DNA from 4 places in the Pseudomonas sp. 1L-E-NC-VB-C3 genome. Region 4 is predicted to be linked to each of the others. Evidence: predicted binding sites of a transcription regulator. Region 4 holds the regulator's gene; each other region holds the start of a gene.
What was found. Region 4 encodes sigma-54, which starts transcription at its own class of promoters, with help from an activator protein. Its sites were predicted from a motif close to ANTGGCATNNANNTTGCTNT; they were not measured.
Positions count from the first base shown of each region.

Region 1: the regulator sigma-54 is predicted to act here: its motif matches at 3,906-3,925, upstream of flgB (flagellar basal body rod protein FlgB).
Region 2: the regulator sigma-54 is predicted to act here: its motif matches at 5,542-5,561, upstream of flhA (flagellar biosynthesis protein FlhA).
Region 3: the regulator sigma-54 is predicted to act here: its motif matches at 5,806-5,825, upstream of AC0Z5Z_RS13365 (flagellar basal body rod protein FlgF).

Region 1 covers NZ_JBXAWD010000017.1:51,110-58,830, reverse strand. The annotation lists gene AC0Z5Z_RS23395 (flagella synthesis protein FlgN) at 1-418, opposite strand, end outside; gene flgM (flagellar biosynthesis anti-sigma factor FlgM) at 467-793, opposite strand; gene flgA (flagellar basal body P-ring formation chaperone FlgA) at 956-1,717, opposite strand; gene AC0Z5Z_RS23380 (chemotaxis protein CheV) at 1,800-2,732, shown strand; gene cheR (protein-glutamate O-methyltransferase CheR) at 2,779-3,606, shown strand; gene flgB (flagellar basal body rod protein FlgB) at 3,966-4,376, shown strand; gene flgC (flagellar basal body rod protein FlgC) at 4,380-4,823, shown strand; gene flgD (flagellar hook assembly protein FlgD) at 4,839-5,567, shown strand; gene flgE (flagellar hook protein FlgE) at 5,599-6,933, shown strand.
Region 2 covers NZ_JBXAWD010000007.1:169,708-177,428, reverse strand. The annotation lists gene AC0Z5Z_RS13650 (chemotaxis response regulator CheY) at 1-149, opposite strand, end outside; gene fliA (RNA polymerase sigma factor FliA) at 317-1,057, opposite strand; gene fleN (flagellar synthesis regulator FleN) at 1,054-1,884, opposite strand; gene flhF (flagellar biosynthesis GTPase FlhF) at 2,001-3,341, opposite strand; gene flhA (flagellar biosynthesis protein FlhA) at 3,353-5,482, opposite strand; gene AC0Z5Z_RS13625 (DUF6124 family protein) at 6,105-6,464, shown strand; gene AC0Z5Z_RS13620 (Ig-like domain-containing protein) at 6,741-7,721, shown strand, end outside.
Region 3 covers NZ_JBXAWD010000007.1:111,110-118,830, reverse strand. The annotation lists gene flgK (flagellar hook-associated protein FlgK) at 1-963, opposite strand, end outside; gene flgJ (flagellar assembly peptidoglycan hydrolase FlgJ) at 989-2,305, opposite strand; gene AC0Z5Z_RS13380 (flagellar basal body P-ring protein FlgI) at 2,317-3,405, opposite strand; gene flgH (flagellar basal body L-ring protein FlgH) at 3,433-4,128, opposite strand; gene flgG (flagellar basal-body rod protein FlgG) at 4,180-4,965, opposite strand; gene AC0Z5Z_RS13365 (flagellar basal body rod protein FlgF) at 5,011-5,751, opposite strand; gene AC0Z5Z_RS13360 (sigma-54-dependent phenylalanine hydroxylase transcriptional regulator PhhR) at 6,096-7,658, opposite strand.
Region 4 covers NZ_JBXAWD010000013.1:11,470-19,190, forward strand. The annotation lists gene lptB (LPS export ABC transporter ATP-binding protein) at 1-383, shown strand, start outside; gene AC0Z5Z_RS20645 (RNA polymerase factor sigma-54) at 550-2,040, shown strand; gene hpf (ribosome hibernation-promoting factor, HPF/YfiA family) at 2,114-2,422, shown strand; gene ptsN (PTS IIA-like nitrogen regulatory protein PtsN) at 2,434-2,898, shown strand; gene rapZ (RNase adapter RapZ) at 2,901-3,758, shown strand; gene AC0Z5Z_RS20665 (HPr family phosphocarrier protein) at 3,774-4,049, shown strand; gene AC0Z5Z_RS20670 (ZIP family metal transporter) at 4,084-4,977, opposite strand; gene AC0Z5Z_RS20675 (superoxide dismutase) at 5,007-5,618, opposite strand; gene AC0Z5Z_RS20680 (hypothetical protein) at 5,620-6,060, opposite strand; gene AC0Z5Z_RS20685 (hypothetical protein) at 6,088-6,213, opposite strand; partial or broken gene AC0Z5Z_RS20690 (FagA protein) at 6,198-6,278, opposite strand; gene pmbA (metalloprotease PmbA) at 6,531-7,721, opposite strand, start outside.

The sequences.
Region 1 (7,721 bases), on a different contig from region 4:
TGGCGTCGTAAAGCGCTGGCGGCTCACCGCCGGTGAGGATCTTCAGCTGATTGGCCGTGGTCGCCTGCTGGATCTGGATCGACTGGCCATTCTTGACGTTGGCAGCCTGGCACTGGGCGATCAGCGCGGTCAGGGCATCGCCCTGGGTCAGCAACTGGTCGCCAATGCTCGAGTGACTGGCCAGTTGCTCAAGACCTGTGCGATCGGTCGGCAGGTTGAGGCTGGCGAGGATTTCGCTGCGCTTGCGGCCATGCTGCTCGAGCAGAATGATCAACGCTTGCTTGGTCGCCAGAATTTCTTCCAGCAACGGCATGTCACGACCATGCAAAGCGAGGGATTCGGTTTGCAATAACTCCAGCAATTGTTGCGCTGGAGCAAAGTCGTCGTTGATCAGTTGCAATAAGTTAGTGTCGTGCATGGCTGGCCTTGGGGTTTAAGCGTCCAAAAGCCTGGCGCCGGCAAAAGCCTAGCGCTGGGCTTCGAAGTTGAGCAGTTTGCTGGCTACACGGTTGCTGTCGACTTTATAGCTGCCATCGGCAATCGCGGCTTTCAACTCGGCCACACGGGCTTTGTCGACAGCAGGCTGATCGCGCAGCTTGTCAGTGACCTTCTGCAACTGTTGAGCCTCATTGCTGAGGTGTACCGACTCCCCGCTTTTGGCGACATTGGCCTGTTCGGCCTGGGTATTCAGCGGCGCGGAGGGGCTGTTTTCAGCGCTTTCCTTGGCGTTGCTGGTACGTGTGCTGCCGGTTAGTGACGAGGAACTGTTCAATCGGTTGAAATCGATAACCATGATAAAAAACCTCTGGGAATTTGGACGCTTGCCATGTTTTCGGCTATCCCCTGAAAAACTTTAGGCCCAATCAACCATAAGCTTGCATGCGCCGTTGCGAGACCTGCTGCGGCACAGTTTAGGGAAGCGACGGGATCGGCGCCAGTTTTCTCCACGAGGCTTTTACATGGCCACTTCGACCTGTCCCGGCGCAATCACCTGCGCCTTGATAACTCTTTGAGAATTAAGGTTTTTTACTCGAATCTGTTCTTTCATGCCGCCATTGGAGAGCGCTTCCCCCGGCATGCGTACGGCAAGGGTGCCGCTGCGCGCAGTGATCACCACCTGGTCACCCTTGCGGACCACTTCGGCCTGTTCCAGATGCACCAGGGTGATGACCTGATCGGCGACCGTTGGTCGGGTAAGTTTCTGCCCGATCGCTTCGTCGACGGAGGTCAGGAAACCCTGGTTGATCGTGCTGACGTCGCGCTCGCGCAAGGTCACGTCCTGCGGCTCGATAATGCCGGCGCGTTTCAGCGGACGAGTGGTCGTCACGATCTCGCGAAACAGGCGGACTTGAGCGGGTACGAACACCGTCCAGGGCGAGCTGCCTTCGCAGCGAACCTTCACCGTGACGCGGCCCAGCGGGCGTGCCGGGCTCTCCAGAGTCGCTGTCAATTCCTTGTCGCACATGGGCATGCGCATGCGCGGGTCGAGCTGGTTGACTTCGATTTCGTAGCGGCCTTCGGTTTGACTGGAAGCCAAATAGTCTTCTACGGTGAATTCAAGAAAGCCCTGAGTCACGCCGATAAGCATATCAGGCAAGGTAACCGCATCTGCATGGGCAGGACTGCCAGCAAGCAAGCAGCAAACGGCGGACACCGCGCAAAGCCCTTTGCGAAGGGAAGATGTCAGGCGTCGGGAAAATGTCGTTTGAGCGTTCATACGAGTTAAAAAGCAAGCGCCGTGCCGTTTAGCAATGAATGTGCGTCGCAACAACACTTGGCGTTGATGTAGGAGTCTGGGCATGGCTGGTGTAATGGATTCGGTGAACCAGCGCACGCAACTGGTAGGGCAGAATCGCCTCGAGCTGCTGTTGTTCCGTCTCGACGGGCCGCAGCTCTACGGGATCAACGTGTTCAAGGTACGGGAAGTGTTGCAATGCCCGTCCCTTACCTTGATGCCCAAATCCAGTCCTGTCGTGTGCGGGGTAGCGAATATACGGGGAGCGACCATTCCGATCCTGGATCTGGCAATGGCAACGGGCTCCGGTGCGTTGAAAGACAAGAACAGTCCGTTCGTGATCATCACGGAGTACAACACCAAGACCCAGGGTTTCCTGGTCCGCTCGGTGGAGCGCATCGTCAACATGAACTGGGAAGAGATCCATCCGCCACCCAAGGGCACCGGTCGCGATCACTACCTGACCGCTGTGACGCGGGTCGACAACCAGTTGGTCGAAATCATCGACGTCGAGAAGGTGCTGGCCGAAGTGGCGCCGACGCCGGAAGCGATTTCGGTGGGCGTGGTCGATGTCGAGACGCAGACCAAGGCATTGTCGCTGCGGGTGCTGACGGTCGATGACTCGTCGGTGGCGCGCAAGCAGGTCACGCGTTGTCTGCAGACCATCGGTGTCGAAGTGGTGGCGCTGAACGACGGCAAGCAGGCGCTGGATTACCTGCGCAAGCTGGTCGACGAGGGCAAGAAGCCGGAAGAAGAGTTCCTGATGATGATTTCCGACATCGAGATGCCGGAGATGGACGGGTACACCCTGACGGCGGAAATCCGCGGCGACGCACGCATGCAAAAGCTCCATATCATCCTGCATACTTCGTTGTCGGGGGTATTCAATCAGGCGATGGTGAAGAAAGTCGGTGCTGATGACTTTCTGGCCAAATTCCGTCCTGATGACCTCGCATCCCGGGTAGTCGACCGGATCAAAGCAGCAGATATCAGCTAGGGGCCTTCTGCCCCTGGCGGTCAACACGATTTAAGAGGCGGCATCATTGTCTACGGGTAATTTGGATTTCGAACAGTTCCGGGTCTTCCTGGAAAAAGCCTGTGGCATTCTGCTCGGTGAAAACAAGCAGTATCTGGTCTCGAGCCGTCTCAACAAACTGATGGAGCAGCAAGGCATCAAGTCCCTGGGTGAGCTGGTACAGCGCATCCAGACCCAGCCGCGCAGCGGTTTGCGCGAGCAGGTGGTCGATGCCATGACGACCAACGAAACCCTGTGGTTTCGCGACACCTATCCGTTTGAAGTCTTGAAGAACAAGGTACTGCCGGAAGCGATCAAGGCCAGCCCCAACCAGCGTCTGCGGATCTGGTCGGCGGCCTGCTCGTCGGGACAGGAACCGTACTCGCTGTCGATGTCGATCGACGAGTTCGAGCGCAGCAACCTGGGTCAGTTGAAGATGGGTGTGCAGATCGTTGCCACCGATCTGTCGGGCCTGATGCTCAACAACTGCAAGACCGGCGAGTACGACAGCCTGGCGATCGGTCGCGGTCTGTCGCCGGAACGCCTGCAACGCTACTTCGACCCGAAAGGGTCGGGGCGCTGGGTGGTCAAGGCGCCGATCAAGAGCCGGGTGGAATTCCGCTCGTTCAACCTGCTCGACAGCTACGCGGCGCTGGGCAAGTTCGACATCGTGTTCTGCCGCAACGTACTGATCTACTTCTCTGCCGAAGTGAAGAAGGACATCCTGTTGCGCATTCACAGCACGTTGAAGCCGGGCGGGTATCTGTTCCTTGGCGCTTCGGAAGCGCTGAACGGATTGCCGGATCATTACCAGATGGTTCAGTGCAGCCCGGGGATTATTTACAAGGCGAAATAAGCGGTTTGCGCTGATACAAAAACGGGAGGCCCGCAAAGGCCTCCTTTTTTTATGCCCGAATTATTTTCCACGAATCCCCTGTGGGAGCGAGCCTGCTCGCGAAAGCGGTCTGTCCATAAGACAGTTGGCGCCTGACACGCCGCCTTCGCGAGCAGGCTCGCTCCCACAGGGATCTGCGCTGACCTGGCAACGACGGCAAGCGGCAGAAAAGCGGCATCCGGCGGTAACCGGTTGCCGCTTTTCTGGCATTGCCGCTTAGCCTGTTCGGCACAAAGCCCCGGAATACGGGGCTTTGATCATTTGGCACGGCGCTTGCTAAAGCTCAAGTACGAAAAACCGGTCACCTGAAGGTTCCCGACATGAGCATCAGCTTCGACAAAGCGCTGGGCATTCACGAAAAGGCATTGGGCTTCCGCGCCCAGCGTGCCGAAGTGCTGGCCAACAACATCGCCAACGCCGACACCCCGAACTACAAAGCGCGGGATCTGGATTTCTCCAAAGTGCTCGAAGCACACACCGAGAAGACCAAGACCGGCGGCCACTTTGCCCTGAACATGACCAACAGCCGGCACATCGAGGCTGAAGGGCTGGGCAATGGCGACGAGTCGCTGATGTATCGCACGCCGATGCAGCCTTCGATCGACCAGAACACCGTCGACGCTCAACTGGAACAGTCGAACTACGCGGAAAACGCCGTCGGCTTCCAGGCCAGCTTCACCTTGCTCAACAGCAAATTCAAAGGGCTGGTGTCAGCCCTGCGCGGAGAATAATCCATGTCCCTGTCCAGCGTTTTCAACATTGCCGGCAGCGGCATGAGCGCGCAGACCACGCGTCTGAACACCGTGGCGTCGAACATCGCCAACGCCGAAACCGTTTCGTCGAGCATCGACCAGACCTACCGCGCCCGTCATCCGGTGTTCGCCACCATGTTCCAGGGCGGCCAGGCCGGCGGCAGCAATTCGCTCTTCCAGAACCAGGACGCGGCCGGGCAGGGCGTGCAGGTGCTTGGCGTTGTCGAAGACCAGAGCAACCTCGAAGCGCGCTACGAGCCGAACCATCCGGCTGCCGACGCCAAGGGCTACGTCTACTACCCGAACGTCAACGTGGTGGAAGAAATGGCTGACATGATTTCCGCGAGCCGCTCGTTCCAGACCAACGCGGAAATGATGAACACCGCCAAAACCATGATGCAGAAGGTACTGACCCTCGGTCAGTAATAAGGGGCGACTGCCATGAGCGTTACGGATACCACCAGCAGCCTGAGCATGAACGACATCCTGGCCAACTCGTCGAAGAAGGCCAGCAGCACGACGTCGGGCGGCATCGCTTCGGCGACCAACAGTGCCACCGGCGGCCAGGCGCTGGGCAAGGATGCTTTCCTGCAATTGCTGGTCACCCAGCTGAAAAACCAGAACCCGCTCGACCCGCAGGACAACAGCGCCTTCGTCGCGCAGTTGGCGCAGTTCAGCAGCCTTGAAGGCATCACCACGCTGAACTCCACTGTCAGTGGCCTTGCCGGCAACTACAACTCGTCGCAGGCGCTGCAAGCGTCGTCGCTGGTCGGTCGCAACGTGATCGTGCAGACCAACACCGCCCAGCTCGATGACCCGAGCAAAGGCCTGACCGGTTCGGTCACCGTGCCTTCGTCGATTGCCGGCGGCACCGTGACCATCACCGACAAGGACGGCAAGACCGTGCGCACCATCGACCTAGGCAGCCGCGCTGCCGGCGATGCCAGTTTCACTTGGGACGGCAAGGACACCGCCGGCACCGTGGTTCCGGTCGGCACTTACACGTTCAAGGCCAACGCACCGATCAACGGCACCGCGACCGACCTGGCGACCTACCTGCCGGCGACCGTCAACAGCGTGACGATCAGCCAGACCGGTGGCGAGCTGATGCTCAACCTGGCCGGCAAGGGCACCGTTGCCCTGTCCAAAGTACAAACCATTGGTATATAGAGCCGACTAACCCGGCACGAAGGAGTGGAACATGTCTTTTAACATCGGCCTTAGCGGTCTCTATGCCGCCAACAAACAACTCGACGTCACCGGCAACAACATCGCCAACGTCGCCACCGCCGGTTTCAAATCCTCGCGCGCAGAATTCGAAGACGTCTATTCGTCGACTCGTCTGGGCAGCGGCAGCAAAGTGATCGGCAACGGCGTGCGCCTGGCCAACGTTTCCCAGCAGTTCACCCAGGGTGACATCAACAACACTGGCAACGTGCTGGACATGGGCATCAACGGTTCCGGCTTCTTCACCATGAGCAACAACGGCTCGATCTCGTACACCCGTGCCGGTACGTTCAAGGTCGACAACGCCGGTTACATCACCAACACCGACTACACCTCGCGTCTGCAGGGTTACGGTGTGGATGCCAACGGCAAGATCATCAACGGCGTGTTGACCGATCTGAAGATCGACACTTCGAACCTGGCGCCGAAGTCGTCTTCTGCGGTGACCTCGAGCATCAACCTCAATTCGTCTTCGCCAGTGATCGTTGATACCGGCGCCAGCGCCGTCAAGTTTGATCCGTCGAAGCCTGAGACTTACACCAAGTCCTTCAGCACACCGATCTATGACACCCAGGGCAACGCCCACGTCATGGACCAGTACATGGTCAAGACTGGCGGGAACACCTGGAAGGTTTACACCCTGGTCGATGGCCGTAACCCGGACGCTACCGGCAGCAACCCTGTGACCACTGCGCCGGTTGCTTCGACATTGTCGTTCGACAGCTCCGGCAAGCTGGTTCAGGTGAGCACGCCTAACCCGGCGGATCCGGCCAACCCGATCATCAGCAGCGATCTGAAGATGACCGGCTGGGTGCCGGGCACTGTGACCAATGGCGTGTTTACGCCTAACGGCGCGGCAGCGAACCCGAATGGCGTGACCATCTCGATGGCCAACACCACTCAGTACAACGCTGATACCTCGCGTACGATCCCGACTCAGGATGGTTACGCCACTGGCCAGATCACCAACCTGACCATCGACGGCACCGGTACGCTGTTTGCCAACTTCAGCAACAACCAGAGCAAGGCGATTGGTCAGGTTGCACTGGCCAGCTTCACCAACGAACAGGGCTTGCAGGCTGTCGGTGGCACCAGCTGGAAAGAGACTTTCGCTTCGGGTATTCCGGGCTATGACGCGCCGAAGACCGGTACGTTGGGTGAGGTGGTGTCCAACTCGCTGGAAGAGTCGAACGTTAACCTGACCAATGAGCTGGTTGATCTGATCAAGGGTCAGAGCAACTATCAGGCGAACGCCAAGACTATTTCGACTCAGAGCACGATTATGCAGACCATTATTCAGATGACCTGATTCGGGTTTCTGACTGGTTTTTTGGGCCCCTCGGTTTTGAGGGGCTTTTTTTTTGGTCGTGGCGGCCTTTGGGCCGACCAGGCTGTTGGGTTTTGGGTGAATATCCGTTGCTTCGGTAGCGGCTGCTGGCGGTTTCGCCTGACGGCGACTTACTTTTTTACAAGCGCCTAAAAAAGTAAGCAAAAAACGCTAGCTCCTGCGTTCCGCCCTCGCAGGCTCGGGTTCCTTCGCTGCGGGATCGATCCGGTCGCAGCGGCTCCGGTTTGCTTCGCTGCACCTCCTTCCGCTGTGTCTGGCTGCGCCAGACGGTCGCTGCGCTCCCACGCCCGGATCAATCCCTCCGCTCAGCCTTCCGACGTCGCCGGTGGATCAAGATCAAGAGCACTCGAGCTTGCGCTCATTGTTGAGTGGGGCGGCTTCGCCGCGGGCAGCTGCGCTGCTTTTGCCTTTTTGTGGGAGCGAGCTTGCTCGCGAAGGCGGCATGTCAGCCGACCTGTTCTTGAAGTGGTACCCAATCCAACTGTAGGAGCTGCCGAAGGCTGCGATCTTTTGATCTGGCTTTTGCTTTTGCTTTTGCTTTTGCTTTTGCTCTGGCTTTTGATCCGGCTTTTGATCTTTTGCCCCTTCGGCAGGCTTCGTTACGGGATCGATCCGGGGGTGGGAGCGCAGCGACCGTACGACGCAGTCGTACACAGCGAGTGTAGGTGCAGCGAAGCCAACCGGAGCCGCTGCGCCCGGATCGGTCCCGTAACGAAGGTACCCCGAGCCCCAGCGAGCGGGCCGTACGC
Region 2 (7,721 bases), on a different contig from region 4:
ACCAGAAAGTCGATGCTGCCGCTGTTGAGCACCGGAATGGCAGTGGTGCCATCGTCGGCCTCGACGGTGTTGGTGAACCCAAGATCGCGCAGCAGGTTCTTGATGATCCGCCGCATCGTTGAGAAGTCATCAACGATGAGGATTTTCATGTCTTTGTTCAATTCGACCTCCAAGCAGTCTTAAACGCGCCCAGCACCTGGACGCGCCACTTCAATCAATCGGCGCAGCACTTAAAGTTTGTCTGGAGCACAACGGATCGAGACCGGCGCCGTTCATCACCGCACCAGCCTCGTTTCGCAGTGTCCCCACACTGCCTTCAGCGCGCTCGCCACTCCCCCAAACGCCCCCGCAGACGGGCCGCGCACTGGCTGTGTAACTGGCTGACCCGCGATTCACTGACGCCAAGGACTTCACCGATTTCCTTGAGGTTCAGCTCTTCGTCGTAGTACAGCGCCAACACCAGTCGCTCACGCTCCGGCAAATTGGCAATCGCGTCCGCCAGCGCCGCCTGAAAGCGTTCATCTTCCAGATCGCGTGACGGCTCCATATGAGCACTGGCGCCATCCTCGTGCAGCCCTTCGTGTTCGCCGTCCTGCAAGAGGTCGTCGAAACTGAACAGGCGACTGCCCAAGGTGTCATTCAGAATCCCGTAGTAATCGTCGAGACTCAATTGGAGTTCGGCCGCAACCTCGTGATCTTTAGCGTCACGGCCGGTTTTAGCTTCAATCGAGCGAATCGCGTCGCTGACCATCCTGGTATTACGGTGAACCGAGCGTGGTGCCCAATCCCCTTTGCGCACTTCATCGAGCATCGCGCCGCGGATTCGAATGCCCGCGTACGTTTCGAAACTGGCGCCTTTGCTGGCGTCGTATTTGGTCGAGACTTCCAGCAAACCGATCATCCCGGCCTGGATCAGGTCTTCGACCTGCACGCTGGCCGGCAGGCGCGCCAGCAAGTGATAGGCAATGCGCTTGACCAGTGGCGCGTAACGCTCGATCAATTCGTATTGCGCGTCACGCGCCGACTTTTTGTAAAGATTCATGCCACTGGCGGTCATATCACAGGCCCTGCGGTTTGCTGCACGAGACGCTCGACGAAAAATTCCAGATGCCCGCGCGGGTTGGCGGGCAGCGGCCAGGTATCGACCTTCTGGGCGATGGCTTTGAAGGCCAGTGCGCACTTGGAACGGGGAAAGGCTTCGTAGACGGCGCGCTGCTTCTGCACTGCCTTGCGCACGCTTTCGTCGTATGGCACGGCGCCGACGTATTGTAGGGCGACGTCGAGGAAGCGATCCGTGACCTTGGTCAACTTGGCGAACAGGTTGCGCCCTTCTTGCGGGCTCTGCGCCATGTTGGCCAGCACGCGGAAGCGGTTCATGCCGTAGTCGCGGTTGAGCAACTTGATCAGCGCGTAAGCGTCGGTGATCGAAGTCGGCTCGTCGCAGACCACCAGCAACACCTCTTGCGCGGCACGAACGAAACTGACTACCGAGTCACCAATACCCGCAGCGGTGTCGATCACCAGCACGTCGAGATTGTCGCCGATGTCGCTGAACGCCTGGATCAGGCCGGCGTGTTGCGCCGGGCTCAGGTGCACCATGCTCTGCGTGCCGGAGGCCGCCGGCACGATGCGAATCCCGCCCGGGCCTTGCAACAGCACGTCGCGCAGTTCGCAACGGCCTTCGATAACGTCGGCCAGTGTGCGCTTGGGTGTCAGCCCCAGCAGAACGTCGACGTTCGCCAGGCCCAGGTCGGCGTCCAGCAGCATGACCCGACGGCCAAGCTCTGCCAGCGCCAGCGACAAGTTCACTGACACGTTAGTCTTGCCGACGCCACCTTTGCCGCCGGTCACCGCGATCACCTGTACGGGATGCATGCTGCCCATGTTATTTCTTTACCTTGTCTTGCATAGACGGAGGCCACATTACTGGCTGCGCGTTCCTGATCGGAACAATGCGTGGCAGACCATCGATGTAGGTACAAAAACTGTTCATGATTACCTCAGCCAACCTGCTTGGTCGGGCTGTGATAGATATCAGCGAACATGTCAGCCATGGCTTCTTCGCTGGGTTCTTCCTGCATTTGCACGCTGACGGCGCGGCTGACCAATTGATGACGACGCGGCAGATGCAGATCATCCGGAATCCGTGGGCCATCGGTCAGGTACGCGACCGGCAATTCATGACTGATCGCCAGGCTCAACACTTCGCCGAGACTGGCCGTTTCATCCAGTTTAGTCAGGATGCAACCGGCCAGCCCGCAACGCTTGTAACTGTGATAAGCGGCGGTTAGAACCTGTTTCTGGCTGGTGGTTGCCAGGACCAGATAATTTTTTGAGCGAATGCCACGCCCGGCCAGGCTCTCAAGCTGCATGCGCAACGCCGGATCACTGGCTTGCAGCCCGGCAGTATCGATCAAAACCACGCGTTTGCGTAGCAGTGGATCCAATGCCTGCACCAGCGACTGGCCCGGATCGACGTGCGTCACCGGCACGTTGAGGATGCGTCCGAGGGTTTTCAGTTGTTCCTGCGCGCCGATGCGGAAGCTGTCCATGCTCACCAGTGCGACGTTCTGCGCGCCGTACTTGAGCACGTAACGCGCGGCGAGCTTGGCCAGCGTGGTGGTCTTGCCCATGCCGGCGGGGCCGACCATGGCAATCACACCGCCCTCTTCCAGCGGCTCGACTTCCGGTACGGCAATCATCCGCGCCAGGTGCGCGAGCAGCATGCGCCAGGCCTGACGCGGCTCTTCGATATCGGTGATCATCGCCAACAGGTCGCGCGACAGCGGGCCGGACAGGCCGATGCGCTGCAGACGGCGATACAGATTGGCCTGGGCCGGACGGCTGCCTTGCAGCTGATTCCAGGCCAGGGTGCCGAGCTGCACTTCCATCAACTCGCGCAAGCTGTTCAATTCAAAACGCATCGAATCCAGTGCACGCGGATCGACACCCGCCGAGGCCTGCGCAGGCGCTGCGGCCGGGCGCGTCGGTGCGGCGTAGGTCGGCTCGCTCAGTGGTTCGGCAGCAGTCAGCGGCAGGCCTGCGGTCAACGGCAGCCCGGCGAACAACTGCTGATTGGTGTTGCCGTCGGCTTCGCCACGCAGGCTCAGCTCGGCCTGGGCGGTGACGATGCGCGACTGGGTCTTGCGCAGCTCGTCTTCGAGTTCCATGTTCGGAACCCGTGGCGCCAGCGCCGACAATTTGTAATCCAGAGCCGCCGTCAACTCGACGCCGCCAGCAATGCGGCGGTTGCCGATGATGGCGGCATCAGCGCCCAGCTCATCGCGAACCAGCTTCATGGCCTGACGCATATCGGCGGCGAAAAAACGCTTAACTTGCATAAACCACTACCTCAGCCGTTGGGCCCTACTGTCGCAACGATGGTCACTTGCTTGTTGTCCGGTACTTCCTGGTAGGCCAGTACATGCAGCCCTGGCACTGCGAGGCGACCGAAGCGCGAGAGCATCGCGCGAATCGGGCCTGCTACCAGCAGGATCACCGGTTGGCCTTGCATTTCCTGCCGCTGGGCCGCTTCGATCAACGAACGTTGCAGCTTCTCGGCCATGCTCGGCTCCAGCAGAACGCCCTCTTCCGAGCCTTGTCCTGCCTTCTGCAGACTATTGAGCAATATCTGTTCCAACCTTGGTTCCAATGTGATTACAGGCAGCTCGGACTCAGTGCCTACAATGCTTTGGACGATGGCGCGCGATACGCCGACCCGCACAGCGGCGACCAGCGCGGCGGTATCTTGACTCTTCGCGGCGTTGTTCGCGATCGCCTCGGCGATGCTGCGGATGTCGCGCACCGGCACGTGCTCGGCGAGGAGCGCTTGCAGAACCTTGAGCAACTGCGACAGCGAAACCACGCCCGGCACCAGCTCTTCAGCCAGTTTCGGCGAGCTCTTGGCCAGCAATTGCATGAGTTGCTGCACTTCCTCGTGGCCGATCAGCTCACTGGAGTGCTTGTACAGAATCTGGTTCAAGTGGGTGGCGACCACGGTGCTGGCGTCGACCACGGTGTAGCCGAGCGATTGCGCCTGCGCACGCTGGCTGATTTCGATCCACACCGCTTCCAGGCCGAAAGCCGGATCTTTGGCGTTGATCCCGTTGAGCGAGCCATACACCTGGCCGGGGTTGATCGCCAGTTCGCGGTCCGGGTAGATCTCGGCCTCAGCGAGAATCACGCCCATCAGCGTCAAGCGATAAGCGCTCGGCGCCAGATCGAGGTTGTCGCGGATGTGCACGGTCGGCATCAGGAAGCCCAGATCCTGCGAGAGCTTCTTGCGCACACCCTTGATCCGCGCGAGCAATTGCCCACCCTGATTGCGGTCCACCAGCGGAATCAGGCGATAGCCGACTTCCAGGCCGATCATGTCGATCGGCGTCACGTCGTCCCAGCCCAGCTCTTTGGTTTCCATGGCGCGGGCTGGCGACGGCAGCAGTTCCTGCTGACGCTTGACCTCTTCCAGCGCGACAACCTTGGCAACGTTCTGCTTTTTCCAGAACAGGTACGCGCCGCCCGCAGCCAGCGCGGCCATGCTCAGGAAGGAGAAGTGCGGCATGCCCGGCACCAGACCCATCACCGCCATCAAACCAGCGGCCACGGCCAGCGCTTTCGGCGAGGCGAACATCTGGCGGTTGATCTGCTTGCCCATGTCTTCCGAGCCGGAAGCACGGGTCACCATGATCGCCGCTGCTGTAGATAACAACAGTGATGGCAATTGCGCCACTAAACCGTCACCGATGGTCAGCAAGGCGTAAACCTTGCCCGCGTCGCCGAAGCTCATGCCATGCTGGAAGATACCCACGGCCATGCCGCCGATGAGGTTGATGAACAGAATCAGCAGGCCGGCGATCGCGTCACCACGGACAAACTTGCTGGCACCGTCCATCGAACCGTAGAACTCCGCCTCCTGGGCGACTTCCTGACGGCGCGACTTGGCTTGATTCTGGTCGATCAGGCCGGCGTTGAGGTCGGCGTCGATCGCCATTTGTTTGCCGGGCATCGCATCGAGGGTGAAGCGCGCGCTCACCTCGGAAATCCGCCCGGCACCCTTGGTCACCACGACGAAGTTGATGATCATGAGGATCGCGAAGACCACGATACCGACCACGTAGTTACCGCCAATCACCACCTCACCGAAGGCCTGAATCACCTTACCGGCAGCGGCGTGGCCGTCCTGACCGTGGAGCATGACCACTCGCGTCGAGGCCACGTTCAGCGCCAGTCGCAGCAACGTCGCCACCAGCAGGATCGTCGGAAACACGGCGAAATCCAGCGGCCGCAGCGCGTACACGCAGACCAGCAGGACGACGATGGACAGGGCAATGTTGAAGGTAAAGAAGACGTCGAGCAGGAACGGCGGTACCGGCAACATCATCATCGCCAGCATGACCAGCAGCAACAACGGCACGCCCAGATTGCCTCGACTGAGGTCGGCAACGTTGGTGCGTGCTGTATTGAATAACTGAGTGCGATCCACCGGTTTTCCCCGTTCCTTTAAAGCAAACTTTTGACGCCCCGAACGGGCGCAGGGCGGCTATTGCAAGAAGCTTTCCAACTTTTGCCGGGGAATGAAATAGAGCGGTTTTACTTGGGATTTATCGGCTGATTGGGCTGGCCCCTTCGCGAGCAGGCTCGCTCCCACAGTTTGACATGCATTCCCAATCGGACATTTGGAATACGGCCCCTGTGGGAGCGAGCCTGCTCGCGAAGAGGCCATCGAATGCGGCGCATTTTGTCGATTTAAACGAAGCTGTTTAAAAGACACCTGCAGACACGGTCTCAAGGCTACAAATCCTTGCGCCATTGCCTACAGCCAAGCCAGAATCCGCCGGCTTGTGCGCTTTGGGGTCGAGTTCTATCGTGGTCCGGTCGCTGACGAATCAGCGATCGGGTTTAGCGACTCGAACTCAAGTCAAAGGTGCATCAGCGTTCCAGGCTTCGTTGCGGATCTGTATTTTCGCGATTTCGTCATGGTGGCTGTATGCGGGAGACCTTCGGGTCTGCCGGGTGCCTTTGACCGGTTCGCTAACCCGCGTACAGCCGCCACCCTCCCTGTTTAGCGACAGGTTGTCGCGGCTCCATTTCAAAGGAGCTTCACCATGATCAAACCAACACCCAACCCGCCCGAATCCGACCCCACCTCCCCCTACGAATCCCTCGATTCAAAAAAACTCCACGAAGCCGCCGATCGCGCCCTCGACCACTACCTCTGCCCACCCGGCTCGACCCCACCACCCTTCAGCCCCCGCGCCATGTACGCCGTCACCGCCGACACCAAAAACGAAGACCTCCTGGCCAACGCCTGCGAAACCCTCGCCTCGGCCAAAACCATCGCCCAGGAATTCGCCGGGCTGGTCAAACCATCGCAGCGCCGAACGCTGATGGGGATTGCGCAACTGATCATGCTCGGGGAACTGGCGGTAAATCGGGTGCTGGATAATCTGGAGTTGCCTGGATGATGCGGTTCGGCTGAGTGATTCGAGTGAGAGAGCCGGCCTTTTGGCGAGCAAGCGCGCTCCCACATTTTGATCTTCTTGGATGCAAATCTTGCAGCGGCTGAAGATCCTGTCGAGTGCAGCTTGCGCGAGCTAGGCCTCTCGGCGGCGCAGGAGCGCCCACCCCTTCAGCGATACCATTGGTCGGAAAACCGTCCCCACCTGTCAGATCTGACAGGTGACGGGCGCCTCGTTCTGCGTTGTGATGAACCTTGCCTGCCATTGTTCCTGGAGAACAGAATGAGCGTTCAAGTCCATTCAACCGAAGCCAACGCTGCCCTGGCCTTGTATCCCGTGTACCCCCCGCAATGGATAACACCGGTGCTGCCTCCAGGTACTGCCGATGGTGGCCTTCCTCTCTCGGCATTCACTCCATCTGGGGTAGAACTTGTCATCGACCCCATAACCGGCTTGCGGAACTGGGTCATGGCGGCTTATGACGTCGTGACTATTTTTGTCAACGGAGTCAGCACCGGCATCAGCAAAACCATCTATCCCGGTGAGGAGCAGGAACGCATTCTTTTGCGCGTGCCGGCGAGCTGGTTCACAAACGGTGTCAACGATGTCCACTACAGAGTGACCCGAGCCAGCGGTAACGACGCTGACTCACCCACACTCAAGCTGCTCTACAACAACCCGGCGCCTACCGTCACCGTCAGCCATCCACCCAGCGTCGCACCGGGGCAGACGGCAGTCATCACGATCACCGTCGGTTACCCACGGTCTCACGACACGGTCACGCTCACCATAGGCACCTGGAGCATCACATTTCCCAACCCCACAAGCCCGATCACCCATACCCTGACGGCTGCCGAATTGCAGTTGATTGGCGACGGCACCCATTCGGTCTTCGCCAGGGTGCGCGATCAATTGACCAACAACAATGAGTCGGCGACGACCCCGATCACTATCACCGCCAATCAGAAGGTGTACAACTCGCCGATAATCGCTGAGGCCGTGGACGGCATGCTCGACGTGGCCGCACTGAGGGGCCAGGACGCCACGCTACGAGCACGCAACTGGACGGGGATCCAGGTCGGTCAGCAGGTGTGGCTGAAGCTCACCGGCCAGAAACCCGACGGCTCGGCGCACGTCCTGCAATTCTGGAATGGTGACACCCACAAGGTGAATGCGACCTGGGTCAGTCAGGGGTTCTGGGATAAACCGCTGCTCATAGCTTTTCTGAAAGAATTGAAAGAAGGATCGCTGTTGAAACTGGAA
Region 3 (7,721 bases), on a different contig from region 4:
AATCGCCGCGCCGAAGTCACCGTTCTTGTCGATGCCTTGTGCTTGCTGGCTGTTGATCTGATCGGCAATCACCAGGGCCACGCGACCGAGCTCGTTGAGCGATGGGTCGAGGACTTCCTTGCGATAGGTCAGCAGACCGCCGATTTCGCCGCCGCTGATCACCGAAGTGATGTCGATGGTGCTCGAACCGCGATCCATCTGGATCGACATGCGCGACGGGTCGGTCTTGCTCGCGACCATGCTCAGGCTGTTGGTGGTGTTGCCGATGACCAGCGGCTGGCCGCTGCCGACATAAATGTCGAAGCTGGTGCCGCGCTCGACGACTTGCGCACCGGTAAGCTCGGAGAGTTGACGCACGGCTTCGTTACGGCTGTCGAGCAGGTCGTTCGGCGCCCCGCCGCTGGTGGAGATTTCGCCGATCTTCTGATTGAGATTGGCAATCGCCGTGGCGAGCTTGTTCACCTGGGCAGTCATGTCGCCGAGGCTGCCGTTGATCGTGGTGTTCTGATCGTTGAGCTGCTTGGCCAGGGTATTGAAACGGCTGGTCAGCGCCTGTGCACCGGTCAGCACCGACTGACGCGAAGTGTCATCGGTGGCCGACGTCGATACGCCCTGCATCGAGGTGAAGAATTTCTGCAGTACACCGGTCAGGCCAGTGTTGGTGTCCGACAGCATCGCGTCCAGCGGCGTCGCCTGCTTGAGGAAGGCAGCCGATTCGCTGTCCAGCGACGTCGCGGTGTGCAGCTGCGATTCCAGATACGAGTTGTACACCCGGCGCACGTCGGCCAGGGTCGTGCCCGTGCCGATGAAAACGCTGCCGTACTGCTGCGAGGACTTGGTGCCCTGCACGGTTTGCTGACGTGAATAACCGGCGGTGTCGACGTTGGCAATGTTGTTGCCTGTCGTAGCCAGAGAGGACTGGCTGGCCGACAGTCCCGACATCCCGATATTGAGCAAACTCATGGTTCAGACCTTATTACCTGGTGCCTTATAAAGGCGTGGTGGAGACACCCGCCGCAGCGTAGTTTTCAAAACTGTTCATCTGCTTGGCAATTTGCGAAATCTTCGTCGCGTAGTTCGGGTCGGTGGCGTAACCGGCCTTCTGCAACTCGCGTACAAACTGTTCTGGGTTATCGGCCGACTTCAGCACTTCTTGATAGCGATTGTTGCTCTGCAGCAACGTCACCAGATCGTGGAAGCTGTCCTTGTACGAGGCATAGGAACGGAACTCGGCCGTCTCCTTGACCATCGCGCCATTGCGGAACTCGCTGGTGATCGCGCGGGCCGAATCGCCCTTCCAGTTGCTGCTCGCCTTGATGCCGAACAGGTTGTGGCTGCTGCTGCCATCCTGAGCGCGCATGACCGATTTGCCCCAGCCGGTTTCCAGTGCCGCTTGCGCCACCAGATAACGCGGATCGACGCCGATGCGGTCAGCGGCTTCCTTGGCCATCGGCAGCATGGTGTTGACGAATTCGTCGGCGGAACTGAAGGCCTTCTTCGCCGGTGCCAGCGGAATCTGCGCCATGGCGCGGCCGTAAACCTGCATCTGCCCGCCAGCGGCTTTCTGCTCTTCGGCACGGGCCAGCCAGTCGCCGTTGTACAACGCGCCGGAGCCTGTGACGGCGGTAGTCGCAGCCCGTTGCGGCAAGGCGTTGGTCGCTGCCGCCGCAGTGCTGGCAGTGGCCGCGCTCGGCGCCGACGGCACCAGACCGGCGAGCAACCGGTCGGCCAGTTTCGGCGGCAGCGCCAGACGCCGCTGGTTGATCAGCGCCATGTCGTTGCGATGGGAAATATCGGTGTTGTTCGGAGCATGCACCGAGCGCGATGCCCACAACGGACGCTCGCCGTTGACGCGGGACAGCGGACCGGTGGCGACGGTGCCGGCGGCAATCGGCGTCGGTACGGCGGCGGCCTTGGCCAGCGCTTCCTGCTGCTTGGCGGCGGACGCGGCTGCAGCCTCGCCCGGCGCCATCGGTTTGTTCTTCGACATCTGGCGGATCAGCACGTCGGCCAGACCGATACCACCGCCCTCGCGGGACATCGAAACCGCCAGTTGCTGGTCGTACATTTCCTGATACTGCTTGGCCGCCGGCGTGTTCAGCGGGTTGTCCTGACCAAGCGCTTCGGTGGCCGAGCGCATCGACTTGAGCATTTCGCCGAGGAACAGCGACTCGAATTCCTGCGCAACCTTGCGCATGTTTTCGTCGCTGTTCTTGTCGCCGACCTTGAGCTGGTTCAGACGATTGAGGTCGGAGTAGGAACCCGAATCGCTGCTGCTGACCAGACCGCTTTTGCGCATATCCATGGTGTCCGGCCTCAGATCACGATCAGGTCGGCTTGCAATGCGCCGGCCTGCTTCAGAGCTTCGAGAATCGCCATCAGGTCACCCGGTGCTGCGCCGACCTGGTTCACCGCACGGACGATCTCGTCGAGGGTGGTGCCCGGGCCGAACTTGAACATCGGTTTGGCTTCCTGTTCGGCATTCACTCGCGAGCGCGGTACGACGGCAGTCTGGCCGTTGGACAGCGGGCCCGGCTGGCTGACGATCGGGTCTTCGGTGATGGTCACGGTCAGGCTGCCGTGGGTCACGGCGGCTGGCGACACTTTCACGTTCTGGCCGATGACGATGGTGCCGGTGCGCGAGTTGATGATGACTTTTGCCACCGCCTGCCCCGGATCGATTTCGAGGTTTTCCAGGATCGACAGGTAGTCGACGCGCTGGCTCGGATCCAGTGGCGCAGTGACCCGCACCGATCCGCCGTCGATGGCTTGGGCGACGCCAGGGCCGAGCATGTCGTTGACCTTGTCGACGATGCGCTTGGCGGTGGTGAAGTCGGAACGGTTGAGGTTCAGCGTCAGGCTGTTGCCCTGGTTGAAACCGCTCGGCACCGCACGTTCCACCGAGGCACCGCCAGGGATGCGACCGGCCGACGGAACGTTGACGGTGATCTTCGAACCATCGCGGCCTTCAGCGTCGAAACCGCCGACCACGAGATTGCCCTGAGCGATCGCATAGACGTTGCCGTCGATACCCTTGAGCGGCGTCAACAGCAAGGTGCCGCCGCGCAGGCTCTTGGAGTTACCGATCGAGGATACGGTGATGTCGACCTGCTGACCCGGTTTGGCAAACGCTGGCAGATCGGCGCTCACCGACACCGCCGCGACGTTCTTCAACTGCACGTTGCCCGATCCCGGCGGCACCTTGATGCCGAACTGCGAGAGCATGTTGTTGAAGGTCTGCAGGGTGAACGGAGTCTGCGTCGTCTGGTCACCGGTGCCGTTAAGCCCGACCACCAGGCCGTAACCGATCAACTGGTTGGAGCGCACGCCGGAAATGCTGGCGATGTCTTTCAGCCGCTCGGCGTGTGCGGTGAACGCCGCAGACATCAACAACGCGGCCACCATAAGGCTTTTCAGATTCAACGTAGCCACCTAGAAAGGGAACAGCGGGCTGAGGAAGAAACGGTCGAACCAGCCTGGCTGACTCGTATCGGCAAACGCGCCGGTACCCGAGTAGGTGATGCGCGCATCGGCGACACGGGTCGACGACACGGTGTTGTCGGTCGCGATGTCATCGGCGCGGACCATACCGGCGATGCGCACCAGTTCGTCACCGGTGTTGAGCGTCAGCCACTTCTCGCCACGCACGGCGATGATGCCGTTGGGCAGCACATCGGCCACGGTCACGGTGATCGAACCGGTCAGACTGTTGCTCTGCCCGGACTTGGCGTCACCCTTGGTCGAACGGTCGGCGCTGTAGCCGGCGTTGAGGCTCAGGTCACCGCCACCAATCGGGTTGTTGGTGGTCAGGCTGGAGCCGAACAACGAGGTCAGACCGATCGAGTTATCGCTGTTCTTGTCCATCTGCGAGTTGGCGTTCTTGCTCGCCTGGGTGCGCTCGTTCAGGGTGATGGTGATGATGTCACCGACCCGGAACGCCTTGCGGTCGCTGTACAGGTTCTGCTCGAAGCCGGCCTGATAGATCGAGCCGTTATTGGCAGCCGCCGGCAACGGTGTGCGCGGCAACACCGGGGCGTAGTAAGGGTCATTGGGCTTGGGCGTCGGGGCGACGCAGCCCGCGAGCGAGACGACCCCACTCAATGCCAGAACAGATACAAAGCGCTTCATGACCCTACCTCACGGTGTTGCTGGCGACCTCAGGCCGCCCCAAAGACTGGATTACAGATTCTGCGTTACGAACGAGAGCATCTGGTCGGCGGTGGAGATCACCTTGGAGTTCATCTCGTAGGCGCGTTGAGTGGTGATCATGTTGACCATCTCTTCAACGGTGCTGACGTTCGAGGTTTCCAGGGTGTTCTGCAGCGTGGTACCGAAACCGTTCAGGCCCGGGGTGCCGATCTGCGGCGCGCCGGAAGCAGCGGTTTCCAGGAACAGGTTGTTGCCCACTGCTTGCAGACCGGCCGGGTTGATGAAGTCGGCGGTCTGCAGGTTGCCGATCACTTGCGAGGCCGGGTTGCCGGCGATGGTGATCGACACGGTGCCGTCACGGCCGACAGTGAAGGTCTGCGCATCGTTCGGGATGATGATCGCCGGTTCCAGCGCGAAACCGCTGGCGTTGACGATCTGGCCATTGGAGTCGAGGTGGAAAGTACCGTCACGGGTGTAGGACGTGGTGCCGTCCGGCTGCAGGATCTGGAAGAAACCGCGACCGTCGATGGCCATGTCCAGCGGCTGCTCGGTGGTTTGCAGGCTGCCGGCGGTGAAGTTTTTCTGGGTACCGACAATGCGCACACCGGTACCCACTTGCAGACCCGACGGCAGTTCGCTGTCCTGGGTCGACTGGGCGCCTGGCTGACGCTTGATCTGATAGAGCAAGTCCTGGAACTCGGCACGGTCACGCTTGAAACCCGTGGTCGAAACGTTCGCCAGGTTGTTGGAAATGGTGGTCAGGTTGGTGTCCTGGGCGGACAGACCGGTTTTGGCAACCCATAGAGCCGGAAGCATTCGATTCTCCTCGTGCGCCTGTTTTACGGCGCGACGTTCTGATAATTAGCTGATCTGCAAGACCCGAGCCATGGCCTGGTCGTCGTCTTTGGCGGTGTTCATCATCTTGACGTGCAACTCGAACTGCTTGGCCAGGGCCAGCACCGAAGTCATTTCTTCCACGGCATTGACGTTGCTCGACTCAAGGAAACCCGAGACCAGTTTGACGTTGGCGTCGGCTTGCGCCGGCTGGCCGTCTTTGGTGTAAATCGAACCGTCGAGGCCTTTGTTCATGTTCTTGATGTCCGGGTTGACCAGCTTGATCCGGTCGACTTCGGCCATGACGCGGGGGCCTTCGCCCATTGCGCGAATGCTGATGGTGCCGTCTTCACCGACTTCGACCTGCTGCTCGGGCGGCACAGCGATCGGGCCGCCATTACCGATCACCGGCATGCCGTTGCCGGCGCGCAGTACGCCGAGGGCGTCGATGTTGAGGCTGCCGGTACGCACGTAGCTTTCACCACCGCTGGGGTTTTGTACGGCGATGAAACCGTTGCCGGATACCGCGACGTCGAGTTCACGACCGGTCTGCACCAGCGAGCCCGGCGTGAAGTCGGTGGCAGGACGTTCGCTCATGGCAAACGCGCGCGCCGGAAAGCTGTCACCGAACACCGGCATCGAACGCGCCTGCTCGAGGTCGCGCTGGAAGCCGTTGGTGGAAATGTTCGCCAGGTTGTTGGCATGCGCCCGCTGCGCCAGTGCGTTCTGGCTGGCGCCGGTCATTGCCACATAAAGGTACTTGTCCACAGTGTTTCCTCTGCATGCCGGACGTTTGCCGCCCACCGCTGTACTGCTCAGCCATAAGCAATTTGCAGACCAACTTTTTATTGGCGGGGGAAGGCCCGGTAAACAGGGGACTTGAGGGGATCGGAGGGGGAATCTGAAATGGGTCGAAGACGAAAAACCGGCGGTGTCATGCCGGTTAGTGGCAATCCTGAGTTCGGCGGGGGATGGAGATCCTGTGGCGAGGGGATTTATCCCCGTTCGGCTGCGCAGCAGTCGCCAAGCCTGCAAATGAGGTCGCCGGGAAGAAAAAGCGGGGCGGCTTCGCCGCCCATCGGGGATAAATCCCCTCGCCACAAAGGCTCTATTTAGCTTTCGGAGGTTTTGCCAACCTCATACTCACGCAGCTTGTTGGCAATGGTGGTGTGCGAAACACCGAGCCGCTTGCCCAACTGCCGACTGCTTGGATGCTCGGAATACAAGCGTTCCAGCACCGCTTTTTCGAAACGCCCGACGATCTCGTCCAGACTGCCGTCGAGGGAAAAATCGCCAAGCGGCTGACGCACGCCGTAATCCGGCAGGCGAATATGTTCGGCCTTGACCGTGCCGCCGTCGCACAGGGAAACCGCCTGGAACAGCACGTTCTCCAGTTGCCGCACATTGCCCGGCCAGTGGTAATGGCTGAGGCGATCCATCGCCGCCGGGGCCAGTTTCGGCAGCGGACAACCGATCTGCCGACTGGCCTGGTCGAGAAAGTGTTCAACCAGCGGCGTCAGACCGTCGAGGCACTCGCGCAGCGGCGGGATGTGCAGCGACAGCACGTTCAAGCGGTGATAGAGATCCTGGCGAAACTCGCCGCGCGCGCACAATTCGGACAAGTCCACCTGCGTCGCGCAGATCACCCGCACGTCCAGATACACCTCTTCATCACTGCCGACGCGACGGAAGCAACCGTCCTGAAGAAAGCGCAGCAATTTGACCTGCAAACGCGGGCTCATCTCGCCGACGCCATCGAGAAACAGCGTGCCGCCAGCGGTCAATTCGAGCAGGCCAAGCTTGCCTTCGGCCCGCGCACCTTCGAAGGCGCCGGGGCCGTAGCCGAACAACTCGGTCTCGGCCATCGACTCCGGCAACCCGGCGCAGTTGAGCGCCATCAACGGTGACTGTCCGCGCGGGCTGGCGAGGTGGCAGGCGCGCGCCAGCAATTCCTTGCCAGTGCCGGTTTCGCCTTCTATTAATAGCGGCGCATCCAGCGGCGCCATGCGCCGCGCTTCGCGGACCACAGCGGCCATGACTTTCGAGCTTTGAAAGATGCTGTCGAACCCGCGCAGCTCTTGCTTGCGCACATTGTAGATTCGCTCGCCGACCCGATCGGCGCGGTGCAGCGTCAATACGGCGCCGGCCATGGCCTCGCTGTCGTCGTGTTCCGATTGCAGCGGCGCGATGTCAGCGAGAAAGATGTCGCCCTTGACCTTGACCCGCATGCCGTTGATTCGCGATTTGTTGGCGCGCACCAATTCCGGCAAATCGAAATCCTCGGCGTAGCGCGACAGCGGAATCCCCGGCACCTCATCGACGCGCACCCCGAGCAACTGCGCCGCCGCGCGATTGGCCGCAACGATCGAACCGCCCATGTCGATCGACAGCACCGGAAACTCCAGCGCGCCGAGCAACGCATTCAGTTCCATGTGCCGGCGCTCGCTGGGCATCAGCCCGACGCGCTTGACCCCGAACACCCCGCCGATTGCCTCGAACTTGGGGCGCAACGCCTGAAACTGGATGTTGATCAGGTTCGGGCAGTGCAGGTAGATCGCATTGCCATGCTCACCACCCACCTCGCCGCGAGCGACGTTGATCCCGTACGCCACCAGCAGATTGAGAATGTCGCGCAGGATGCCGATGCGGTTCTGGCAGTGGACTTTGATGCGCATAGAAAAAGGCCCGACAGGTTTGAGAGGTAAACACATGTCCTTGTGGGAGCGAGCCTGCTCGCG
Region 4 (7,721 bases):
GCAAGGAGCTGGAAAGCCTGCTGCAGGAATTCCACATCAGCCACATCCGCGACAACCTCGGCATGAGCCTGTCCGGTGGTGAACGCCGCCGGGTGGAAATCGCTCGCGCCCTGGCGACGGCACCGAAATTCATACTGCTCGACGAACCGTTCGCCGGCGTTGACCCGATCTCGGTCGGCGACATCAAGCAGATCATCCATCACCTCAAGGCCAAGGGCATCGGTGTGCTGATCACCGACCACAACGTGCGTGAGACGCTGGACATTTGCGAAACCGCTTACATCGTCAACGACGGTCAACTGATCGCTGAAGGCGATGCCGAGACCATCCTGGCCAACGATCTGGTCAAGGAAGTGTATCTGGGTCACGAGTTCCGCCTGTAAGCGCGACAGCGCTGTATCGATTCAAGGCGCATTTATCCGCTTTAATTGTTACAGCGCTCTAGGCAAACACTTCAGTTTCAGGCATATAATTTGCTTAAGTTTGGCGCTTCGGCGCCCTGTAGTGGATGGCGCAAAGCGCCGGCGAATAAGGTGTTAAGCCCCTGCCATGAAACCATCGCTAGTCTTGAGAATGGGCCAGCAGCTGACGATGACACCGCAGCTGCAACAGGCCATCCGCCTGCTCCAATTGTCGACCCTGGACCTGCAACAGGAGATCCAGGAGGCTCTGGAATCCAATCCGATGCTCGAGCGCCAGGAAGAAGGCGACGACTTCGACAACGCCGATCCGCTGGCCGACAACGCCGAACAGAAGCCCGCCGAAATCCAGGAACCCTCCTACCAGGAAACCGCCCCGACGGTGGATAACCTCGAGGATGGCGATTGGAACGAGCGCATCCCCAATGAACTGCCAGTGGATACCGCCTGGGAAGACGTTTACCAGACCAGCGCCAGCAGCCTGCCCAGCAGCGATGACGATGAGTGGGATTTCACCACCCGCACGTCCGCCGGCGAGAGCCTGCAAAGCCATCTGCTCTGGCAACTGAACCTGGCGCCGATGTCCGACACCGATCGCCTGATCGCTGTCACCCTGATCGACTGCATCAACAATCAGGGCTATCTGGACGAAACACTCGAAGAAATTCTTGAAGCGTTCGATCCGGAACTGGACATCGAGCTCGACGAAATCGAAGCCGTCCTGCATCGCATCCAGCAATTCGAGCCCGCTGGTATCGGCGCCCGCAACCTCAGCGAATGCCTGCTGCTGCAATTGCGCCAGCTGCCCGCGAAGACGCCGTGGCTGACCGAGGCCAAGCGGCTTGTCGCCGATTACATCGACCTGCTCGGCAGCCGCGATTACAGCCAGTTGATGCGGCGCATGAAGCTCAAGGAAGACGAGCTGCGCCAGGTCATCGAACTGGTGCAGAGCCTCAATCCGCGTCCCGGCTCACAGATCGAGTCGACCGAAGCCGAATACGTGATTCCCGACGTGATCGTGCGCAAGGACAACGAGCGCTGGCTGGTCGAGCTGAACCAGGAATCGGTGCCTCGCCTGCGCGTCAACGCCCAGTACGCCGGTTTTGTGAAGCGCGCCGACACCAGCGCCGACAACACTTTCATGCGCAACCAGTTGCAGGAAGCGCGCTGGTTCATCAAGAGCCTGCAGAGCCGCAACGAAACCCTGATGAAAGTGGCCACGCAGATCGTCGAACATCAGCGCGGCTTCCTCGAATACGGCGACGAAGCAATGAAGCCGTTGGTATTGCATGACATCGCCGAAGCGGTCGGCATGCACGAATCGACGATTTCCCGGGTGACCACACAAAAATTCATGCATACCCCGCGCGGTATTTATGAGCTGAAATACTTTTTCTCCAGCCACGTCAGCACCTCCGAAGGCGGCGAATGCTCGTCCACGGCGATCCGCGCGATCATCAAGAAACTGGTCGCTGCGGAAAATCAGAAAAAGCCGTTGAGTGACAGCAAGATCGCTGGTTTACTGGAGGCACAAGGCATTCAGGTGGCTCGCCGCACCGTCGCCAAGTACCGCGAATCCCTCGGAATCGCGCCTTCGAGCGAACGCAAGCGGTTGATGTAAGCCACGTTACAGCGTTCCAGTGGCAGGCTTTTCGGCCTGCCGCTTTATGCACTGGCAACGAAGGAGAAGCTGTATGCAAGTCAACATCAGTGGACACCAACTGGAAGTGACCCAACCTCTGCGTTCCTACATCGAGGAAAAACTCCAGCGACTGGAGCGACATTTCGACAAGATCACCAACGTGCAGGTCACGATGTGCGTCGAAAAGCTGAAACAGAAGATCGAAGCCACCTTGCATATTCCCGGCAGTGAAGTGGTCGCAAACGCAGAAGATACCGACATGTACGCTGCGATCGACTCACTTACCGACAAGCTGGATCGCCAACTCAAAAAGCATAAGGAAAAGACCCAGAGCCTCCTCCAGGGCGCGACCGGTCGTTAACACCCCTATCCATGATCCGACTTGAAACCATCCTGACCCCCGGCCGTTCCCAAGTGAACGCGCCGGGCGGCAGCAAGAAAAAAGCCCTCGAACAGATTGCCAACCTGATCCACCGCGAAGTGCCGGATCTGGCGATGCAGGATGTCTTCGAGGCGCTGATCGCCCGTGAAAAACTCGGCTCCACCGGTTTTGGCAACGGCATCGCCATTCCCCACTGCCGCCTCAAGGGCTGCGCGGGGCCAGTGAGCGCCCTGCTGCACCTCGAAGCCCCGATCGATTTCGACGCCATCGACGGCGCTCCGGTGGACCTGTTGTTCGTACTGCTGGTCCCGGAAGCCGCAACCGACGCGCATCTGGAGTTGTTGCGCCAGATCGCCAGCATGCTCGACCGCAAGGAAGTGCGCGACAAATTGCGCAGCGCTCCGAGCAATGAAGCCTTGTACCAGGTTGTACTGGACGAGCAGAACGGGCACTAATCATGCGTTTGATCATTGTCAGTGGCCGTTCGGGCTCGGGTAAAAGTACCGCCCTGAATGTCCTTGAGGACAACGGCTACTACTGCATCGACAATCTGCCGGCCGGTTTGCTGCCGGAACTGGCCGAGCGAGCGCTGATTCACACAGAACTGGCGCAGCCGCTGGTCGCCGTGTCGATCGATGCGCGCAACCTGCCCAGCCATCTGTCACGTTTCCCTGAGTTGCTCGAAGACGTGCGTGCCAAGCATATCAAGTGCGATGTGCTGTACCTGGACGCCGATGAAGAAACCCTGCTCAAGCGTTTTTCCGAGACCCGTCGTCGTCACCCGCTGAGCAACGCCAATCGCTCACTGGCCGAGGCGATTCACGACGAAACCGCCCTGCTCGGTCCGATCGCCGATCTGGCCGACCTGAAGATCAACACCACCAGTCTGAATCTGTATCAACTGCGCGACACCATCAAGTTGCGCCTGTTGAATCAACCGGAGCCCGGTACGGCGTTTCTGGTCGAGTCGTTCGGCTTCAAGCGCGGCATGCCGGTCGACGCCGACCTGGTGTTCGACGTGCGCTGCCTGCCCAATCCGTACTGGAAACCGGAACTGCGTGCGCAATCGGGCCTTGATGCACCGGTGGCCGAGTACCTGGCGCAGCAGCCGGATGTCGAAGAAATGTATCAGGACATCTACGCCTACCTGAACAAGTGGCTACCACGCTTCGCCGCCAGCAACCGCGCCTACGTCACCATTGCCATTGGCTGCACCGGCGGGCATCACCGCTCCGTCTACCTGACCGAACGACTGGGTCAGGCCCTGCAGAAAACCCTGAAGAACGTCCAGGTTCGCCACCGCGACCTCACCTAAAGGATTTACACCGCGATGCCTGCTCGTGAAATCGAAATCATCAATAAGCTGGGCCTGCATGCCCGGGCATCGGCCAAATTTGTCGGCGTGGCGGGTCAGTATCCAGACTGCACGATCCGAGTGGGACGCACACCTGAAACGACTGTCGACGGCAAGAGCATCATGGCTATGATGATGCTCGCGGCGGGTAAAGGCACCAAGATCCATTTAAGCACCGAAGGCGAACAGGCTCAGGAAGCCATGGACGCATTGGTCGATCTGATCGAAAGGTATTTCGACGAAGGTGAATAATCCTTGAGGCGGGGACACTGTTCCTCGCCTCCATTCACCCCAACGCCGTATCCATCACCATCATCAGACAAAACCCGATCAGAAGGCCCAGACTCGCCAGCTTGTCATACCCATGACGGCGCGATTCCGGGATCACTTCGTGGGTCACCACCAGCAACATCGCCCCCGCCGCCAGTGCCAGCCCCAGCGGCAGCAGCACCTGAGCCAGACTCACGAGCCACGCACACAGCAGCGCAAATACCGGTTCGACCAGCCCCGACGCCGCGCCGATCAGAAACGCTCTGACCCGCGACATTCCCGCCCCGGCGAGCACCAGAGCAATCACCAGTCCTTCCGGCACATCCTGCAACGCAATGCCCATCGCCAGACTGTCGGCGTCCGCCATCCCGCCTCCGGCAGATACGCCAACCGCCATGCCTTCCGGAATGTTGTGCGCGATGATGGCGAACACGAACAGCCAGATTCGCGGTGGAATCACCGGATGCTCCAACGTGCCGACGAGCATCTCCGGCGAGGCACCGCAAATGCGCCGATCCACCAGATACAGACCGAACGCACCGAGCAGGATGCCGAAGCAGATCAGGCCACTGGCGGCCCACGGCGTCAGGCCAAGGCTCTCAGCTGCAGCTATGCCCGGCACGATCAGCGAAAACGCCGTCGCCGCCAGCATCACTCCCGCACCAAATCCCAGCAAGGTGTCGCTGAGTGCCTGCGGCATGCGCCGGATCACCAGCACCGGCACCGCGCCAAGTGCCGTGCCCAAGGCGCAGATGGCACCGCCCTGCAAGGCACGTAACAGCCTCGGTTCCAGATTCAGCCATTGCAAAGCGTGGGCGACCAGTAAAGTCATACCCGCCAACAGCAACAGCGAACCCACCGCGTAACGAAACATGCGCCCACTGCCAATCGCCAGTGTTTCCGTGCCCATAGTCAGCCCTGATTGTTTTTATTGAAGGCTTAAACCAGTGCGGCCTGATAGCGCGCAGCAACTTCCGGCCAGTTGATCACGTTGTAGAACGCGTTGATGTATTCCGGGCGACGGTTCTGGTAACGCAGGTAGTAAGCGTGCTCCCAGACATCGAGGCCAAGGATCGGGGTGTTGCCGTTCATCAACGGGCTGTCCTGGTTGCCGCTGCTTTCCACGACCAGTTTTTTATCCGGTGTCACGCTCAGCCACGCCCAGCCGCTGCCAAAACGGGTCAGCGCGGCTTTGGTGAACGCTTCCTTGAAACTGTCGAGTCCGCCCAGTTGCTCGTCGATAGCCTTGGCCAGCGCGCCGTCGGGCTTGCCGCCACCGTTGGGCACCATCACTTCCCAGAACAGCGAATGGTTGGCGTGGCCGCCGCCCTGATTGATCACCGCCGCGCGAAGTTTTTCCGGCAGTTGCTGCACGCTGGCGACGAGTTTTTCCACCGGCCACTCGGCGAACTCGGTGCCTTCCACGGCGGCGTTGAGGTTGTTGATGTAGGTCTGGTGATGCTTGGTGTAATGGATTTCCATGGTCTGCGCATCGATGTGCGGCTCGAGGGCATCGTAGGCGTAAGGCAAGGCAGGCAAGGTAAAAGCCATTTCAATGGACTCCATACTGATGAGAAGTTGAGGCGCGGCGGGCATTGCCGGTGTCCGGATGCAGCAGGCGCTGGGTGCGTGGGTATTCGCCGTGCTCGCTGATGAAATTCAACAGTTCGACATAGGTCTTGCTGCTCTGGCGCAGCGCCGCCTCACGCAGGGCCGGACGCAAGCGCTCGTCCTGCATGGTCTGCAACAAACGTTGATGGATGGCACAGAGATATTCGGCGCTCTCCTCCGGTTGGTTCAGGCGCAGATGCAGGTCAGCCAGGTTGTGATGTGAGACGACGCAGGCCGCCACCGCTTCGTCGGCATCCGCCCAGCGTTCGAACAACACTTGCGCCAGGGCCAGGGCTTGCAGGTAAGCCTCTCGGGCGTCGATCAGTTCGCCCAGCATGAAGCAGCGATTGGCCCGTTCGATCGTGCGTTTCCAGTGCTCCATGGTGAGCCTCCAAAGCGGTTGCGGGGTTTACACGCCGCCGGCGGTGAGTTTCTCGGGGTTGAGCAACTCTTCCAGCTGGCTGCGCGACAGGTCGGTGTGTTCCAGGGCGACGTCGATCACCGCGCGGCCTTCCTTGCAGGCTTTAGCGCGCAACGGATCTGGCGACTCATCCAGCGCCGGCTTTCGAGATAGGGCTGCTCGTACAAGGCAGAACTCATGATCCGTGATTCGTTCGGTAATGAGATTTATTATTAGATGATAATGAGAACCAAAACAAGCGTTCGAGTTTGCGCTGTTCATTTGTGGGAGCGAGCCTGCTCGCGAATGCGCCGTGTCAGCCAGCACATTTGCAACTGATCCACCGCTTTCGCGAGCAGGCTCGCTCCCACAGGGGATTTGTGCGAAGCGAATAAAAAAGGCGCGCCATCCACAACGGATGGCGCGCCTTTTTTTGTTGGCGGATTCGCGGCTTAGCTGCCGGCGACAGTCATCCGCTCGATCAACACAGACCCGGTGCGAATGTTGCTGCGCAGTTCCAGATCATTACCCACTGCGACAATCTGCTTGAACATGTCGCGCATGTTGCCGGCGATGGTCACTTCCTGCACGGCGAACTGGATCTCGCCGTTCTCGACCCAGAAGCCCGCCGCACCGCGCGAATAGTCACCGGTGACCATGTTCAGGCCGTGGCCCATCAACTCGGTGACCAGCAGTCCTCGGCCCATGCGCTTCAACAGCGCTGCCTGATCCTCATCACCGTGGGTGACGAACAGGTTGTGCACCCCGCCCGCGTTGGCGGTGCTCGGCATGCCCAGTTTGCGCCCGGAATAGGTGCCGAGGATGTAGGAGACCAACTCGCCCTTTTCGACGAATGGTTTCGCGTAAGTTGCCAGGCCATCACCGTCGTAGGAAGCACTGCCCATGGCACGCATCAGATGCGGACGCTCATCAATGGTCAGCCATTCCGGGAACAGCTTCTGCCCCAGTGTGCCTTCGAGAAACGACGATTTGCGATACAGACTGCCGCCGGATACTGCCGAGAGGAAGCTGCCGAACAGACCGCCCGCCAGCTCAGCGGAAAACAGCACCGGCACTTCACAGGTCGGCACCGGACGCGCGCCCAGACGGCTCGCCGCCCGTTGCGCTGCACGCTGGCCGATGCTCACCGGATCGGCGAGCAGACTGCCCTGGCGATTGACGTCATACCAGTAATCGCGCTGCATCTGCCCGTCAGCTTCGGCGATCATCACGCAACTCAGGCTGTGCCGGGTCGACGCGTAACCGCCGATGAAACCGTGGCTGTTGCCATAAACCCGGCAGCCCTGATGGGTGCTGAGGGTGGTGCCGTCGGCGTTCTTGATCCGCGCATCGGCATCGAACGCCGCTGCCTCGCAGAGCAAAGCCTTCTCAATGGCCTGTTCCGGGGTGATGTCCCATTCGTGGAACAGGTCGAAGTCCTGCACATCCCTGGCCATCAGTGCGGCGTCGGCCAGACCCGAGGCTTCGTCCTCGGAGGTGTGTTTGGCGATCGCGAGTGCTGCAGCGACGGTTTCACGAATCGCCTCCGGCCCGGTGGCCGAGGTGCTGGCCGAGCCTTTGCGCTGGCCGACGTACAGGGTGATGCCAAAACCCTGATCACGATTGAATTCAACGGTTTCGAC